2 regions of the Ruminococcus gauvreauii genome follow, and region 2 is predicted to be linked to the other one. Evidence: predicted binding sites of a transcription regulator. Region 2 holds the regulator's gene; the other holds the start of a gene.
The links. The regulator Rex, encoded in region 2, represses fermentation and respiration genes when NADH is low (regulators of the CRP and FNR family bind a similar motif). The targets are predictions, from matches to a motif close to ATTGTTAANNNNTTAACAAT.

Region 1: a site for Rex is predicted at 2,230-2,249, ahead of NQ502_RS09345 (glycerol dehydrogenase). Genes of this name have one in related genera too.

Annotation. Positions count from the first base shown of each region.
Region 1 covers NZ_CP102290.1:1,945,230-1,952,418, forward strand. Annotated here, with positions in the region: gene NQ502_RS09335 (sensor histidine kinase) at 1-1,452, shown strand, start outside; gene NQ502_RS09340 (response regulator) at 1,445-2,143, shown strand; gene NQ502_RS09345 (glycerol dehydrogenase) at 2,301-3,398, shown strand; gene NQ502_RS09350 (Rpn family recombination-promoting nuclease/putative transposase) at 3,777-4,619, shown strand; gene NQ502_RS09355 (prepilin-type N-terminal cleavage/methylation domain-containing protein) at 4,666-5,616, opposite strand; gene NQ502_RS09360 (threonine aldolase family protein) at 5,646-6,680, opposite strand; gene NQ502_RS19390 (GNAT family N-acetyltransferase) at 6,677-7,189, opposite strand, start outside.
Region 2 covers NZ_CP102290.1:37,952-45,140, reverse strand. Annotated here, with positions in the region: gene NQ502_RS00215 (S8 family peptidase) at 1-514, shown strand, start outside; gene NQ502_RS00210 (NADP-dependent isocitrate dehydrogenase) at 590-1,792, shown strand; gene abc-f (ribosomal protection-like ABC-F family protein) at 1,847-3,757, opposite strand; gene NQ502_RS00200 (redox-sensing transcriptional repressor Rex) at 3,909-4,562, shown strand; gene NQ502_RS00195 (bifunctional ADP-dependent NAD(P)H-hydrate dehydratase/NAD(P)H-hydrate epimerase) at 4,634-6,148, shown strand; gene alr (alanine racemase) at 6,145-7,189, shown strand, end outside.

The sequences.
Region 1 (7,189 bases), 1.9 Mb from region 2:
TTTTATGAGTGCGGATTCAGTGAAGCGAACATTATCACCATTTATATTCTATGCGTACTGGTCACTTCGGTTATCACGTCCCGGAGAATTTTCAGTCTGATACTTTCTGCCGTCTGTGTGTTTGTGTTTAATTTTTTCTTTACCGTGCCGCGTTTTACGTTTCAGGCGTACGACAGCGGATATCCGGTCACATTTGTGGTGATGTTTATCGCCGCATTTATCACAAGTTCCCTTGCGGTCAAGATCAAAAGTCAGGCGTTTCATGCTGCACAGTCGGCTTACAGGACCAGGATTCTGCTTGATACGAATCAGATGCTGGCTCAGGCAGAACAGGTATCGGATATTATATCCGTGACAGCACAGCAGCTGGTAAAACTTTTGAAGCGAAATCTTGTGTTTTACCGTGCTGAGGATGGAACACTGTCTAAACCTCAGGTCTTTATAGCCGACGGTGAACAGACGGAGAAAGGTATTTACACGACAGACAATGAACAGGCGGTGGCGGCATGGGTATTCAAAAACAATAAACATGCAGGCGCCGGCACAAATACGCTGGGAAGTGCAGTCTGTATGTATCTGGCAGTACGCATCACCGATAAGGTATACGGCGTCGTAGGGATCGCCGTACACAACCGGCCGCTGGATTCTTTTGAGAACAGTGTCATATTGTCAATTTTGGGGGAGTGTGCACTTGCGCTTGAGAGAAATATGGCTATAAAAGAACGTCAGGAAGCTGCAGCGCTTGCCAGAAATGAGCAGCTGAGGGCCAATCTGCTCCGTTCCATTTCACATGACCTGCGGACTCCGCTGACTGCCATTTCCGGTAACGCCGGAATTCTGCTGGCAAGTGAGGAACATCTGGATATGGGACAGCGCAGACAGCTCTATTCCGATATCTATGATGATTCTCTGTGGCTGATTAATCTGGTGGAAAATTTGCTTTCGGTTACCAGGATTGAGGACGGGACCATGCATCTGAATCTGACGACGGAATTACTCGACGAGGTGGTGACAGAGGCGATGCATCATATCAATCGGCGCAGTGTGGAACATAAGGTTAATGTGACACAGGCAGAAGACTTCATTATGGTAAAAATAGATGCACGGCTAGTTATGCAGGTAATCATGAATATCGTGGACAATGCGGTAAAATATACGCCTGCCGGTTCCAGGATTGATGTAAGAACGCGCAGAGAGGGAAGCTGGGCGGTGGTAGAAATATCGGATAACGGAGATGGAATATCGGATGAGTCAAAGCAGAGAATATTTGATATGTTTTATACGGCAAATGTAAAGGTAGCCGACAGCAGACGGAGTATGGGGCTCGGACTTGCGCTCTGCAAGTCTATCATAAATGCCCACGGAGGAGAGATTTCTGTACACGATAACAATCCGAAGGGTGCGCTGTTTCGGTTTACACTGCCGACAGAGGAGGTAACGTTACATGAATAAACCAATGGTTCTTGTAGTAGAAGATGATGCGGCGGTTCGGAATCTGATAACAACCACGCTCGGGACACAGGACTATAAATATCATACGGCGGCAACAGGCGAGGCCGCGATCCTGGAGGCGGTTTCTTATAAGCCGGATGTGGTACTGCTGGATCTGGGGCTTCCCGACATGGACGGAGTGGAGATTATAAAAAAGATCAGAAGCTGGTCAAATATGCCGATTATTGTAATCAGCGCAAGGAGTGAGGATATGGACAAAATCCATGCGCTGGACGCCGGAGCAGATGATTATCTGACAAAACCTTTTTCCGTAGAAGAACTGCTGGCGAGGCTGAGAGTGACTTTTCGAAGACTTCATTATGTGCAGGGACAGACGGCAGAGGAAGCTTCCGTATTTCACAATGGAAATCTGACGGTAGATTACGCTTCCGGATGTGCATATATGGATGAACGGGAACTGCATCTGACCCCTATTGAATACAGGCTTTTATGTCTGCTGTGTAAAAACGTGGGAAAAGTACTGACGCATGCTTACATTACACGGGAAATATGGGGAAGTGCATGGGAAAATGATGTCGCGTCTCTCCGCGTCCATATGGCAACGCTGCGCAAAAAAATAGAAAAAGACCCGGCAGTTCCTCAGTATATTCAGACTCACGTCGGGGTGGGATACCGGATGCTGCGAGTTTAGAGTGACAGCGCGATGAAATCGGATTTACACAGTTTACAGGTAATCTTCGTACGGGACTGATTGACAAACCAGGTACTGCGTGGCATAATGTTAAAATAATAACAAGATACCAGGGTCAAAAAGTTTTTTGACAGTAAAAACAAGGAGGTAACAGGTTATGGCACAGATTATTGCAAGTCCAAGCAGATACATCCAGGGTAAGGGTGAGATCCGCAACTTATGCTCTTACGCTCAGAATTATGGAAAGAAGCTCTGTATTCTTGTCAGCGCGTCGGGGAAAAAGCGTGTGGAAACAGCGATTACAGAAGGTCAGAAGGATACGGGTGTTACTGTTATATTTAAAATTTTTAATGGCGAATGCTGTATGTCGGAGATTAATCGTATCATAGAAGCTGTAAAAGCTGCTGGATGCGACATGATCTCAGGTGTCGGCGGCGGTAAGATTCATGACACTGCGAAGGCGGTGGGATATTATGCGGGAATACCGGTTGTCATTGTTCCAACCATCGCATCCACAGATGCACCGTGCAGTGCACTCTCTGTTATCTATTCGGAAGAAGGTATTTTTGAAAAATACCTGTTTCTTCCATCCAGCCCGAATATCGTTCTCGTTGATACTGACATCGTGAGTAAGGCGCCTGCAAGACTGTTGATCTCCGGCATGGGTGACGCGCTTGCCACATACTTCGAGGCGAGAGCCTGCAGACAGTCCGATGCTCTCAACTGTGTCGGAGGAAAGAGTACACTTGCAGCGATGGCGCTCGCCGAGCTTTGTTATGATACGCTGATGGAGAATGGAGTCAGCGCGGCAATCGCGGCGGAACAGAAAGTGTGTACGAAAGCAGTTGAGAATGTGATCGAAGCCAATACGTATCTGTCCGGCATCGGGTTTGAGAGCGGCGGACTGGCGGGAGCGCATGCAATTCATAATGGACTGACGGCGATCAAAGAGACACATGAGATGTACCACGGAGAAAAGGTGGCGTTCGGCACCCTGGTTCAGCTTGTTCTTGAGAACGCAGACATGGAAGAGATCGAAGAAGTACTGGAATTCTGCCAGGCTGTAGGACTTCCGACGACGCTTGCCGAGCTTGGGATCATGGAAGTGAAACCGGAGGAAATCATGGAGGTTGCCAGGCTTGCCGCAGCAGAGGGCGATACTCTGGGCAATATGCCGTTTGATGTGACTCCGGAAGATGTCTATGCTGCGATCATGGCGGCGGATGCGCTTGGAAGGTGTTTTACTGAGGAATAAGTGATAGGTTTTGCCATGTTTTTTTGCCTGGGAGAAATGCTGTCAGGTGTTCTGTTTACAGGATACCCGGCGGCATTTCTTTTGTTGTGCGCGCGGCAGCGCACGCATCTAATGGTTTAAGTCTCGAATCAGAGGCTTTGTGAAAATAAAATCAGTTATTGTATATTTGAAGCGCGGATGATATGATAAAAATGTCTTAAAACGACGGCATAGGTTGTCGTTTCTGATCATGACCGTTCGGTCAAAGTGATTCCTGTAATTAGAATTTAATACAGAGCGTTTTGGGACGCTTTTGCATAATTACAATTTGCGTATGCGTAAATTTATTGTGCTTTACATGTGTCATCGGACGTTCTATAATGAAAGGAGAAGATGCACATGAAACAAAAGAAAACATTAGCAGATTTGACTCTGTTGGATCGTTTTCTGTTTGCGGAAGTGATGGAGGATCCGGAAGTGCTGCAGATGGTATTAGAGATTATTCTGGGCCGGGAAATCCTGCTGAAATTTTTGCCGCAGACAGAACGAGAGATCCGCCGCTCACCTATCTATCGCCAGATAAAGCTGGATGTATGGGCGCAGGATATGCAGGATGCTATCTATGATACGGAGGTTCAAAAAACTAACACCAAGAATCTGCCGAGACGCAGCAGACATTACCAGAGTTTGATTGACAGCAAACTTCTGCAGCCAGGCGAGGTTGATTTTAACACGCTGAATGACATTTACATTATCATCATATCGCCGTTTGATTTATTTGGATTGAAACGCTATCGCTATACGTTTCGTATGAAATGTGATGAAGAGAATGAACTCAGGCTGGAGGATGGTGCAGTTCGAATTTTTTTGAATACCCGCGGGGAAAACTATGAGGAAGTGAATCCTGAACTGACGGAATTGCTTCGATATATGGAGCATACAACAGAGATATCGGGAAGAGACTGTAAGAGCGGACGGATAAAAAAACTGCAGGAACGGGTACAGAGCATCAAATCCGATGAGGAAGTGGGTGTGAAATATATGCAGGCATGGGAAGAACGTGAAATTGAAAGAAGAGAGGCCAGAGCGGAGGGACTGGCAGAAGGAATCCGTGCGTTGATCAAGGTTTGCAGGGAGTTTGGAGTTTCCCAAGAAGATACATCAGGCAGGCTGATGGAAGAATTTTCATTGACGGAAGAAGAAACGGGTAATTATCTGAGAAAATACTGGAATAAAGAGTAGATAAAGTATGCGAAGCGCTCAATCATCATTGGGCGCTTCGATATTGTTATTTTGATTTTATCCAGGTCCCTGTTTTAATGATATCATCCCAGTTTGGAGCCTGATCACTGAGCCATATAGTATCCAGGCTGCCGTTAGATGCATGTGTATGATAATAATAGCTTTGGTCAGCAGGATTATAAATGACTGATGCTTTGGCGGCCCCATAATCGTTGTTTGAGTTAGAAAACTCTCCGGCAGTCATGACGGTAATATTATTCCCGTCACTGTCTTTGAAAACCATTGGAATCCAGATTTGATTCTGCAAAACGTTTTTTGTATCCAGATTTTGAATTTCCTGTGGGAGAGTGCTCATATTGACAGAAGGATAGTCCCCCTTATTCTTAGCCTTCATGTACAGCTGCAGGTACTGTGAGTCATATTTTGTTTTCAGATTACCATTGCTGTAATACAAATCCGGATATTTTTCCTGCGGATAAAGCGTCTTGATCGTATCAGCGGTCACCTTACCCCCTACCAGATTCAGAAGCGTATTCAGGGAATCCAGATAATCCTGTGCCGTACTGCCGGTCAGTATGCCGTCTTCGCGGTCCATAATCCGGTACTGCGGGTCGGTTGATACGTCATAAAGGACGACGGTTCCGTCTTTTGCAACATACTCCAGCTGTATAATGGCATCGGTGGCAGCGTCGCATTTAATGTAATTAATACTGCCGCTCACACCGGCGGCCTCAGTAATTGCTTTCCGCTCCGCTGACCGGTTTAAGGCAGTTTCCAAACTGTCGCTGCCAAGGCGGGAGTAAAGCTCAGTGGAATGGATATTTGCCATTGTTACGACGGTACTGCACTCTGAAATATAGGAAGCTTCCTTTGCTTTGTTGACATAACGTAGTATGGACGGTACCATAACGGCTGCAAGAACCAGAATGATAACGATGACCACAATTAGTTCAACCAGAGTAAACCCCTTATTGCCTCTGTTTAATTTCTTTTTCATAAGTCTCACCAAAAACTTTCCCTTTAGTCTTAAAGATGTCCAATATCGCTGAGCAGCTGATCCACATCGGTTTCCGATGTAGCCCAGCTGGTACAGAACCGTACGGCGGACCGCTTTTCATCAACCCGTTCCCAGAAACAGAAAGAATAGCGCCTGGAAAGCTGGTCAATCTGTATCTGATTAAGAATTGGATACTGCTGGTTGGTATATGAATCATATAAGAGAGGAATCCCTTTGTGCTGGAATGCCTGCCTGATACGCATAGCCTGGGTAACCGCATGTCTGGCTATCCGGCAGTAAAGACCGTCTTCGAACAGAGTCTCAAACTGAATGCCGAGCAGCCGGCCTTTTGCGAGCATTCCGCCGTTTTGTTTGATCAGATATCGAAAATCTGTCTTCAGGTCCGGATCTGTGATGACAACAGCCTCTCCGAACATTGCGCCGACCTTTGTACCGCCGATATAAAAGATGTCTGCGAGTGTGGCAAAGTCCGGAAGCGTCAGGTCACAGGAGTCGGACATAAGTCCATAACCCATTCTGGCGCCGTCGATATACAGAGGAATACGGCAGCGGCGGCACACACTGTTTATGGCAAGCAGTTCATTTTTTGAGTAGATAGTGCCGTTTTCCGTGGGCCATGACAGATAGACCATACCCGGCTGAACCATGTGCTCAAAATTTTCATCGTGGAAGTGCCCCAGTATCAGATCCTCGATCTGCTGTGCGGTAATCTTACCGTCCTCGCCCGGCAGAGAGAGAACCTTATGCCCGGATGCCTCGATGGCGCCGCTTTCATGGACATTGATATGTCCGGTAGAAGCACAGATGACACCCTGATGAGGACGCAGGATAGATGAGATCACGGTTGCGTTTGTCTGTGTACCGCCCACCAGAAAGTGTATGTCGGCGTCGGGTGAAAGACAGGCATCTCGGATATGTTTTCGGGCTGTTTCACAGTGGATGTCGACACCGTAGCCCGGAGTCTGTTCCATGTTTGTATCACATAACTTTTGTAAGATTAACGGATGTGCCCCTTCGGCATAATCGCATTCAAATCGTATCATGAAAAGCTCCTCCATCTATCCGGCGCGTATCGGTTATGAAATTCCATACGTGCTTTTTTTGTATATTCTTCTATAAATTCAGTTTTTGCCTTTGTGTAGGCATCCCGGTCATTTTTATATTCCCTGGCGAGTTTTTGCTTTAACGCGGCATAATCACGCGAGATTTCATCATGAAGGATCAGATAATCCCTGAAATAAAGTTCGTCCCAGTCTCCGAAACAGCGTATGTGAAGGTGGTACACCTGATTGGCAAAACCGTTTGGAGTATACCCTTTATTAAATACAAGTTTCAGCTCAGGCATATAGCTCTCAGACATGCAGATCCATCCGCTCGATTCCAGTGTGGATTTGAGCTCCACTATATTGCAGTCATCGGTAACTTCCATCAGTATATCAACAATTGGTTTGGCGATCAGCCCCTCCACAGAAGTGCTGCCGATATGATGGATCCGAATGACCTGATCCTTTCCGATCAGATGTAGCAGGCGGCTTTTTTCCGCGCGGTACCA
Region 2 (7,189 bases):
TATCCGCATTGTCAATATATCCGTCGGATCAATCACACAGAATCAGCGGCAGCACGATGAACTGATACGTTCCGTTGAGGCAATCTGGGATCTGGGAATTGTTGTTGTGGCAGCGGCAGGAAACGGCGGACCAAGACCGGGAAGCATCACGGCACCCGGAAGCAGTAAAAAAGTAATCACCGTAGGATCAAGCGATATGCTCGATGCGCATCATCTGCTTTCCGGCATAGGGCCGACAGCAGAATGTGTCTGCAAACCGGATATCGTCTGCAGGGGTCATGAGATACTGTCGTGCTCCGCAGCGCCATCCGGTACGGAGTACGTGAGAAAAAGCGGCACTTCCATGTCCACACCGTATATTTCAGGGGCGATAGCACTCGCACTGGAAAGAGATCCGCTGCTCACAAATGTGGAAGTCAAGATGATGCTGCGGGACTGTGCCAGAGATCTTGGGTTCTCACACAATCAGCAGGGGTGGGGAGAATTTGATTTTGAGAAATTTATGAACTATTGACAATTATCCGACATTTGCATACAATAGAGAGCGTGTAAAGAATTGTACAATCAGGCATGGATACAGGAGGATACTATGGAAAAAATCAAGATGACGACCCCGCTGGTGGAGATGGACGGAGATGAGATGACGCGGATTCTCTGGCAGATGATCAAGGAAGAACTGCTGCTGCCGTTCATCGATCTGAAGACAGAATATTACGATCTGGGTCTGAAACATAGAAACGATACAGATGACCAGGTGACTGTGGACTCTGCAAATGCAACGAAGAAATACGGAGTTGCAGTCAAGTGCGCCACGATCACACCCAATGCAGCAAGAATGACAGAATATGATTTAAAGGAAATGTATAAAAGCCCGAACGGAACAATCCGTGCAATGCTGGACGGGACTGTATTCCGCGCACCGATCGTTGTCAAAGGTATTGAACCCTGCGTGAAAAACTGGAAAAAACCGATTACGCTCGCAAGGCATGCATATGGGGATGTCTACAAGAATACGGAAATGATCGTACCGGGACCCGGAAAAGTAGAACTGGTATATACTGCCGAGGACGGATCCGAGACCAGAGAACTTGTTCATAATTTTGCAGGGCCGGGCATCGCTCAGGGAATGCATAACTTAGACAATTCCATCGAAAGCTTTGCAAAGAGCTGTTTCAACTACGCCCTGGACATCAAACAGGATCTCTGGTTTGCGACGAAAGACACGATTTCCAAGAAATACGATCATACGTTCAAAGACATTTTCCAGGAGATCTACGATCGTGAATATAAGGAGAAATTCGAAGCAGCAGGCATTGAGTATTTCTACACACTGATCGACGATGCCGTTGCACGCGTGATGAAAGCAGAAGGCGGATTTATCTGGGCGTGCAAGAATTACGATGGTGATGTGATGAGTGATATGGTATCCTCCGCCTTCGGTTCGCTTGCCATGATGACATCTGTCCTCGTCTCACCTCACGGATATTTTGAATATGAGGCGGCGCACGGAACCGTTCAGCGCCATTACTACAAACATTTAAACGGAGAAGAAACCTCAACAAACTCTGTGGCAACGATCTTTGCATGGACCGGTGCTCTCAGAAAGAGAGGGGAGATGGATGGCATTTCTGAACTGTGCGGGTTTGCGGACAGACTGGAAAAGGCCACACTCACAACGATCGAAAATGGTAAGATGACAAAAGATCTTGCCCTTATCACATCCATACAGGATCCGACGGTGCTCAACAGCAGAGATTTTATACTGGAGATCCGCAAAGAGCTTGAAAAGTAAACAGCAATTGCAGGAGGCGGCTGATTTGATATCAACCGCCCCTTTTTTCACGATTTATTCCGCAAGCATTTCCCACTGTTCATACAGATCCTCCAGCCTGAGTGAAATGTCCGCCTGCTCTGATGACAGTTCGATGCACTTCGCAGGATCCGTTGCCACGTCCGGCAAAATAAGTTTCTCATCAATTTCACTGCTGCGTTTTTCCAGAGCAGTAATTTCCGATTCCACTCTCTTCAGTTCATTTTCACGTTTCCGCCTGCGGGCCTGTTCTTCTTTCTGCTGCTGCCAGGAGACCTTTGTCTCAGACGTTTCCGCCGGTGTTTCTTCCGTTGATTTGCCCGCTGTACAGCGAAGGGTGAGTTCGTCCTTTTTCTCAAGATAATAATCGTAATTTCCGATATAATTGACGAACGTTTCGTTTACGAGATCCAGAATGCGTGTCGCCGTCTGATTGATAAAATAACGGTCGTGTGACACATACAATACGGTTCCGGTATACTGGTTCAGCGCCTGCTCGAGAATTTCCTTTGATGTGATGTCCAGGTGGTTTGTAGGCTCATCCAGAATCAGGAAATTCGCATTGGACAGCATCAGTTTTGCGAGCGAGACACGGCCCCGCTCCCCGCCGCTTAAGGTCTTGATCTGCTGAAAGACGTCGTCTCCGGTAAATAAAAATGCAGCGAGCACGTTGCGTATCCGCGTCCCGGTCAGGTCAGGAAATGCATCGGAGATTTCCTGAAATATGGTCTTTTCCATGTCAAGCACATGATGTTCCTGGTCGTAGTAACCGATATGAACGTTGCTTCCCAGCGTGAAGCGCCCGGCATCCGGTTCCACCAGCTGATTTAATATTTTCAGGATCGTGGTTTTTCCGGTGCCGTTTGCACCGATGACCGCTATCCGTTCACCGCGTTTGACTTCGAAAGAAAGGTCATGGAACAGGCGCAGGCCGGGATACGATTTGGATAGCGATTCGACGGACAGCACGTCGTTTCCGCTTTGAATGCACGGTTCCAGGATCAGACGCATCTCATCGTTGACCTCCCGGGGTTTTTCCAGCACTTCTATTTTTTCCAGCATTTTCTCCCGGCTCTCCGCACGCTTGACGGATTTTTCGCGGTTGAAAGATTTCAGTTTGGCGATCACTTCCTCCTGGTGACGTATTTCCTGCTGCTGGTTCAGATACGCTTTGATTTTTGCCTCACGCACCTGTGTACGCTTTTTTGCGTAATCAGAATAATTGCCGGTATACGTTGTCAGGACGGATTGTTCCAGTTCGAAGACCTTTGTCACAATGCGGTCAATAAAATAGCGGTCATGTGAGACGATCAGGACCGCTCCGGGATAATGCTGCAAAAATGATTCCAGCCATGCAATGGAGTCAATGTCGAGATGATTCGTAGGTTCATCCAGCAGAAGCACGTCGGGTTTCTGCAACAGCAGTTTCCCGAGTGCGACACGCGTCTTCTGACCGCCGGACAGCGTACTTATGGTTTTGGAAAAGTCTTCATCCTCGAAACCGAGACCTTTCAGCACACCTGTAACCTCACTTCTGCAGGCATAACCATTTTCAAGTTCGAAGGCCTCGCAAACCCGGTGATAGCTCTCCATCAGGCGCTCAAGCTCCTGCCCCTCAAGGGTCTTCATGGCTGATTCCATCTGCCGCATGGTTTCCTCCATCTGAAGAACGGGGCGTTTGATTTCCAGTACTTCATCGTAAATGGAAGCGCTGCTGTTCATATCCTGATGCTGTGCGAGATATCCCAGCGTCTTGTTTTTTGCCAGGATCACCTCGCCGCCGTCTTTTGAAATTTCACCTGCAATGATCTTCAGCATGGTGGATTTTCCGGTACCGTTTGCACCGACGAGAGCAGTTTTCTCATGATCTTCAATGTGAAAGGAAGCGTCATGTAAAATAACGTTTGTTCCAAAAGATTTTTCTATATTATGGCATGATAATATCATTCGTAATTGTATCTCCTTATCTTAAAATCTGCTGACTCCAACATCATTATATGAAAAGTATGAAAAAAATACAAGAAAAACAGCGTTCTGTTTGACAAACTTATAACAAAAAGATATAATAAAATGAGGTTTAAGACAGGAGGATCTGGTTGTGGACGGAAAGGGAATTTCCAAAGCGGTCATCACGAGGTTACCAAGATATTACCGTTATCTGGGCGAACTGCTGGAGAATGGTGTGGAACGCATCTCGTCCAACGATTTGAGTAAACAGATGAAGGTAACAGCTTCGCAGATTCGTCAGGATCTGAACAACTTCGGCGGTTTTGGCCAACAGGGATATGGTTATAATGTGAGGTTTCTCTATAATGAGATTGGCAGAATTTTGGGACTCGACCACGTACATTCCATGATTATCATCGGTGCCGGTCATTTGGGCCAGGCTCTTGCCAATTACGTAAAATTTGAGAAGCGGGGTTTTAAGATTATCGGCATTTTTGATATCAATCCGAATCTGAAGGGAAGCATGGTACGCGGGATCGGCATACAGATGCTGGATGAACTTCCTAAGTTTCTGGAGGAATACACAGTAGAGATCGCAACACTCACGATTCCGAAAGACAGTGCACGGGAGGTCGCAGAACTTCTGGTTGCCAATGGCATCAAAGCGATCTGGAATTTTGCACATATCGATTTGAATCTGGTCCTCCCTTCAGATATTATCGTAGAAAATGTACATCTGTCAGAAAGCCTGATGAGGCTTTCCTATAACCTGACACATGCGGAAAATAAGCAGAAAAAAATGTAGAGGATGTTGTACCTGCGGATGCGAGAAGGCGGATCGGGTACAACATTATTTTGCTTTTTGGGAGGAGTATGATGAGACGTGTTGTAACCACACAGCAGATGAAAGAAGCAGATGAATACACGATCAGAAAGATGGGAATACCGTCACTGGTTCTTATGGAGCGGGCGGCGCTTGCCTGTGTCGATGTGCTGAAACGGGAATTTCCGCTGGAACGTGTTTTGGTACTGTGCGGAACCGGAAATAACGGCGGTGACGGGATCGCCATCGGACGCATCCTGCATCTGGCGGGGTATGACGTGACTATATGCCTGACAGGAAATGACGCGCATCGCAGCGAAGAAAATAAAACACAGAAAGAAATTGCAGAAAATTATGGTACAACCTTTGTAAACAACCCGGACCCGGCTGAATATACTACTATAGTAGATTCCGTTTTCGGAATCGGTTTGTCGCGGGAGCTTTCTTCCCAGTACTGCGAGCTGTTTCAAAAAGTCAACTCGTCGCGTGCAAAAGTGCTGGCTGTGGATATCCCGTCCGGCATACATGGAAATACTGCAGAAATACTGGGGGAAGCCGTGCGTGCGGATGTGACGGTGACCTTTGCATTTGCAAAACCGGGCCTTTTGATGTATCCAGGAGCGGATTTTATCGGCAGGCTGGAAGTCTGTGATATCGGAATCTATGAAGCAGATAATGTTGTCTGTCAGCCGGATATCCGCCAGCTGGATGAAAGGGAACGCGCATGGATAAAACGCCGCAATCCCGGCGGAAACAAAGGCACCTTTGGAAAGATCCTGCTGATCGCGGGATCGGTAAACATGTGCGGAGCATCTTATCTCAGCGGAATGGCCGGGTTTTTGACGGGAGCCGGAATGGTCAAGATCCATACGGTCCGGGAAAACCGTGTGATACTGCAGCAGCAGTTTCCCGAGGCTATGCTGTCCGTATATGATGATACCGACCCGAACCTGTCAGGGCTGGAAGAGGCGATTGGCTGGGCGGATGTGATTGGAATCGGTCCCGGTCTCGGAACCTCACGGACAGCGGAAGAACTTCTGGACCGTGTGCTTGCCGTCTGTCAGGTTCCGCTCGTTATCGATGCAGACGGGCTGAATCTGCTGTCAAGAGATACGGACAGGCTCAGGGAACTGAAATGTCCCTGCATCGTAACGCCTCATCTGGGGGAAATGGGCAGGCTGACCGGAATGGATGTTTCCAGTATCCAGAAGGACCGTCTGAAGACGGCAGCTGAGTTTGCCGGAAATTATCATGTGGTATGCGTACAGAAAGATGCGCGGACGGTCATCGCCGATCCCGAAGGCATGATATTCATCAATACAACGGGGAACAGCGGAATGGCAACAGCCGGAAGCGGAGATGTCCTGACGGGAGTGATCCTGGGACTTTTGGGGACCGGCATGCCGGCGAGGGAGGCGGCAGCCCTCGGGGTCTGGCTGCACGGCTGTGCGGGGGATGCAGCAGCCCGGAAGGTGGGAGAAGCTTCGGTCATGGCCGGTAAGCTTCTGGAAGAGATTCCGGGCTGTATAAGAAATGACAGTAACGATACGGAAGAAGGGAAAGTATGAAATCAGTCAGCAGAATCGCTGCCAGGATTGACCTGGATGCGATAGAAGAGAACTTCAGGCAGATGAGGGCAAATATCGAAGAAGGGACCAGGATGGTGGCTGTCATCAAGGCGGACGGTTACGGCCACGGTGCTGTGAGGATCGCCAGGCTTGTGGAACATTACGATTATCTCTGGGGATTTGCAGTTGCGACAACGGAAGAAGCTGTCCAGCTGCGTGAACACGGGATCAGGAAGCCGGTTATGATCCTGGGATTTGTGTTTGAAGAAGATTATGGGACGGTTGTGAGGTATGACCTGAGACCAACCGTCTTTACGCTCTCCATGGCAAAGGCGCTTTCAGATGCCGGTGGAGAAGAGAAGAAAAAGGTCCATGTACACATAGCACTGGATACGGGAATGAGCCGCATCGGCTTTTCTGATACGGAGGAGAGTGTCCGGCAGATACAAGACATCTACAGACTTCCCTGGATCAGTGTTGAAGGTATGTTTACACACTTTGCAAGGGCTGATGAAGTTTCGCTGGAACCTGCCCGCCTGCAGCTGGAGCGTTACCTGAAATTTCAGACCATGCTCGAAAACGCGGGAATTGATGTCGGACTGAGACACTGCAGCAACAGTGCGGGCATCATGCAGTTTCCGGAGGCAAATCTGGATCTGGTACGGGCCGGCATCAGTATTTATGGGCTCTATCCGTCGAACGAGGTCTGCAGGGAACCGGTACATCTGACGCCCGCCATGAGCCTGATCAGCCATATCTCTTATCTCAAGACACTGGACGCAGGAGTGGCAGTCAGTTACGGCGGTACATATATTACAGAAAAGAAAACAAAGGTTGCGACGATACCGGTTGGATATGCGGACGGTTATGCCAGAACACTCTCCAACAAGGGGTATGTACTGATTCGCGGCAGGCGTGCACCGATCATCGGCCGAGTCTGTATGGATCAGTTTATGGTCGACGTTACACAGATAGAGGGCGTGCGGGAACTTGATAAAGTAACACTGATCGGACAAGACGGTTCGGAACGGATCACGATGG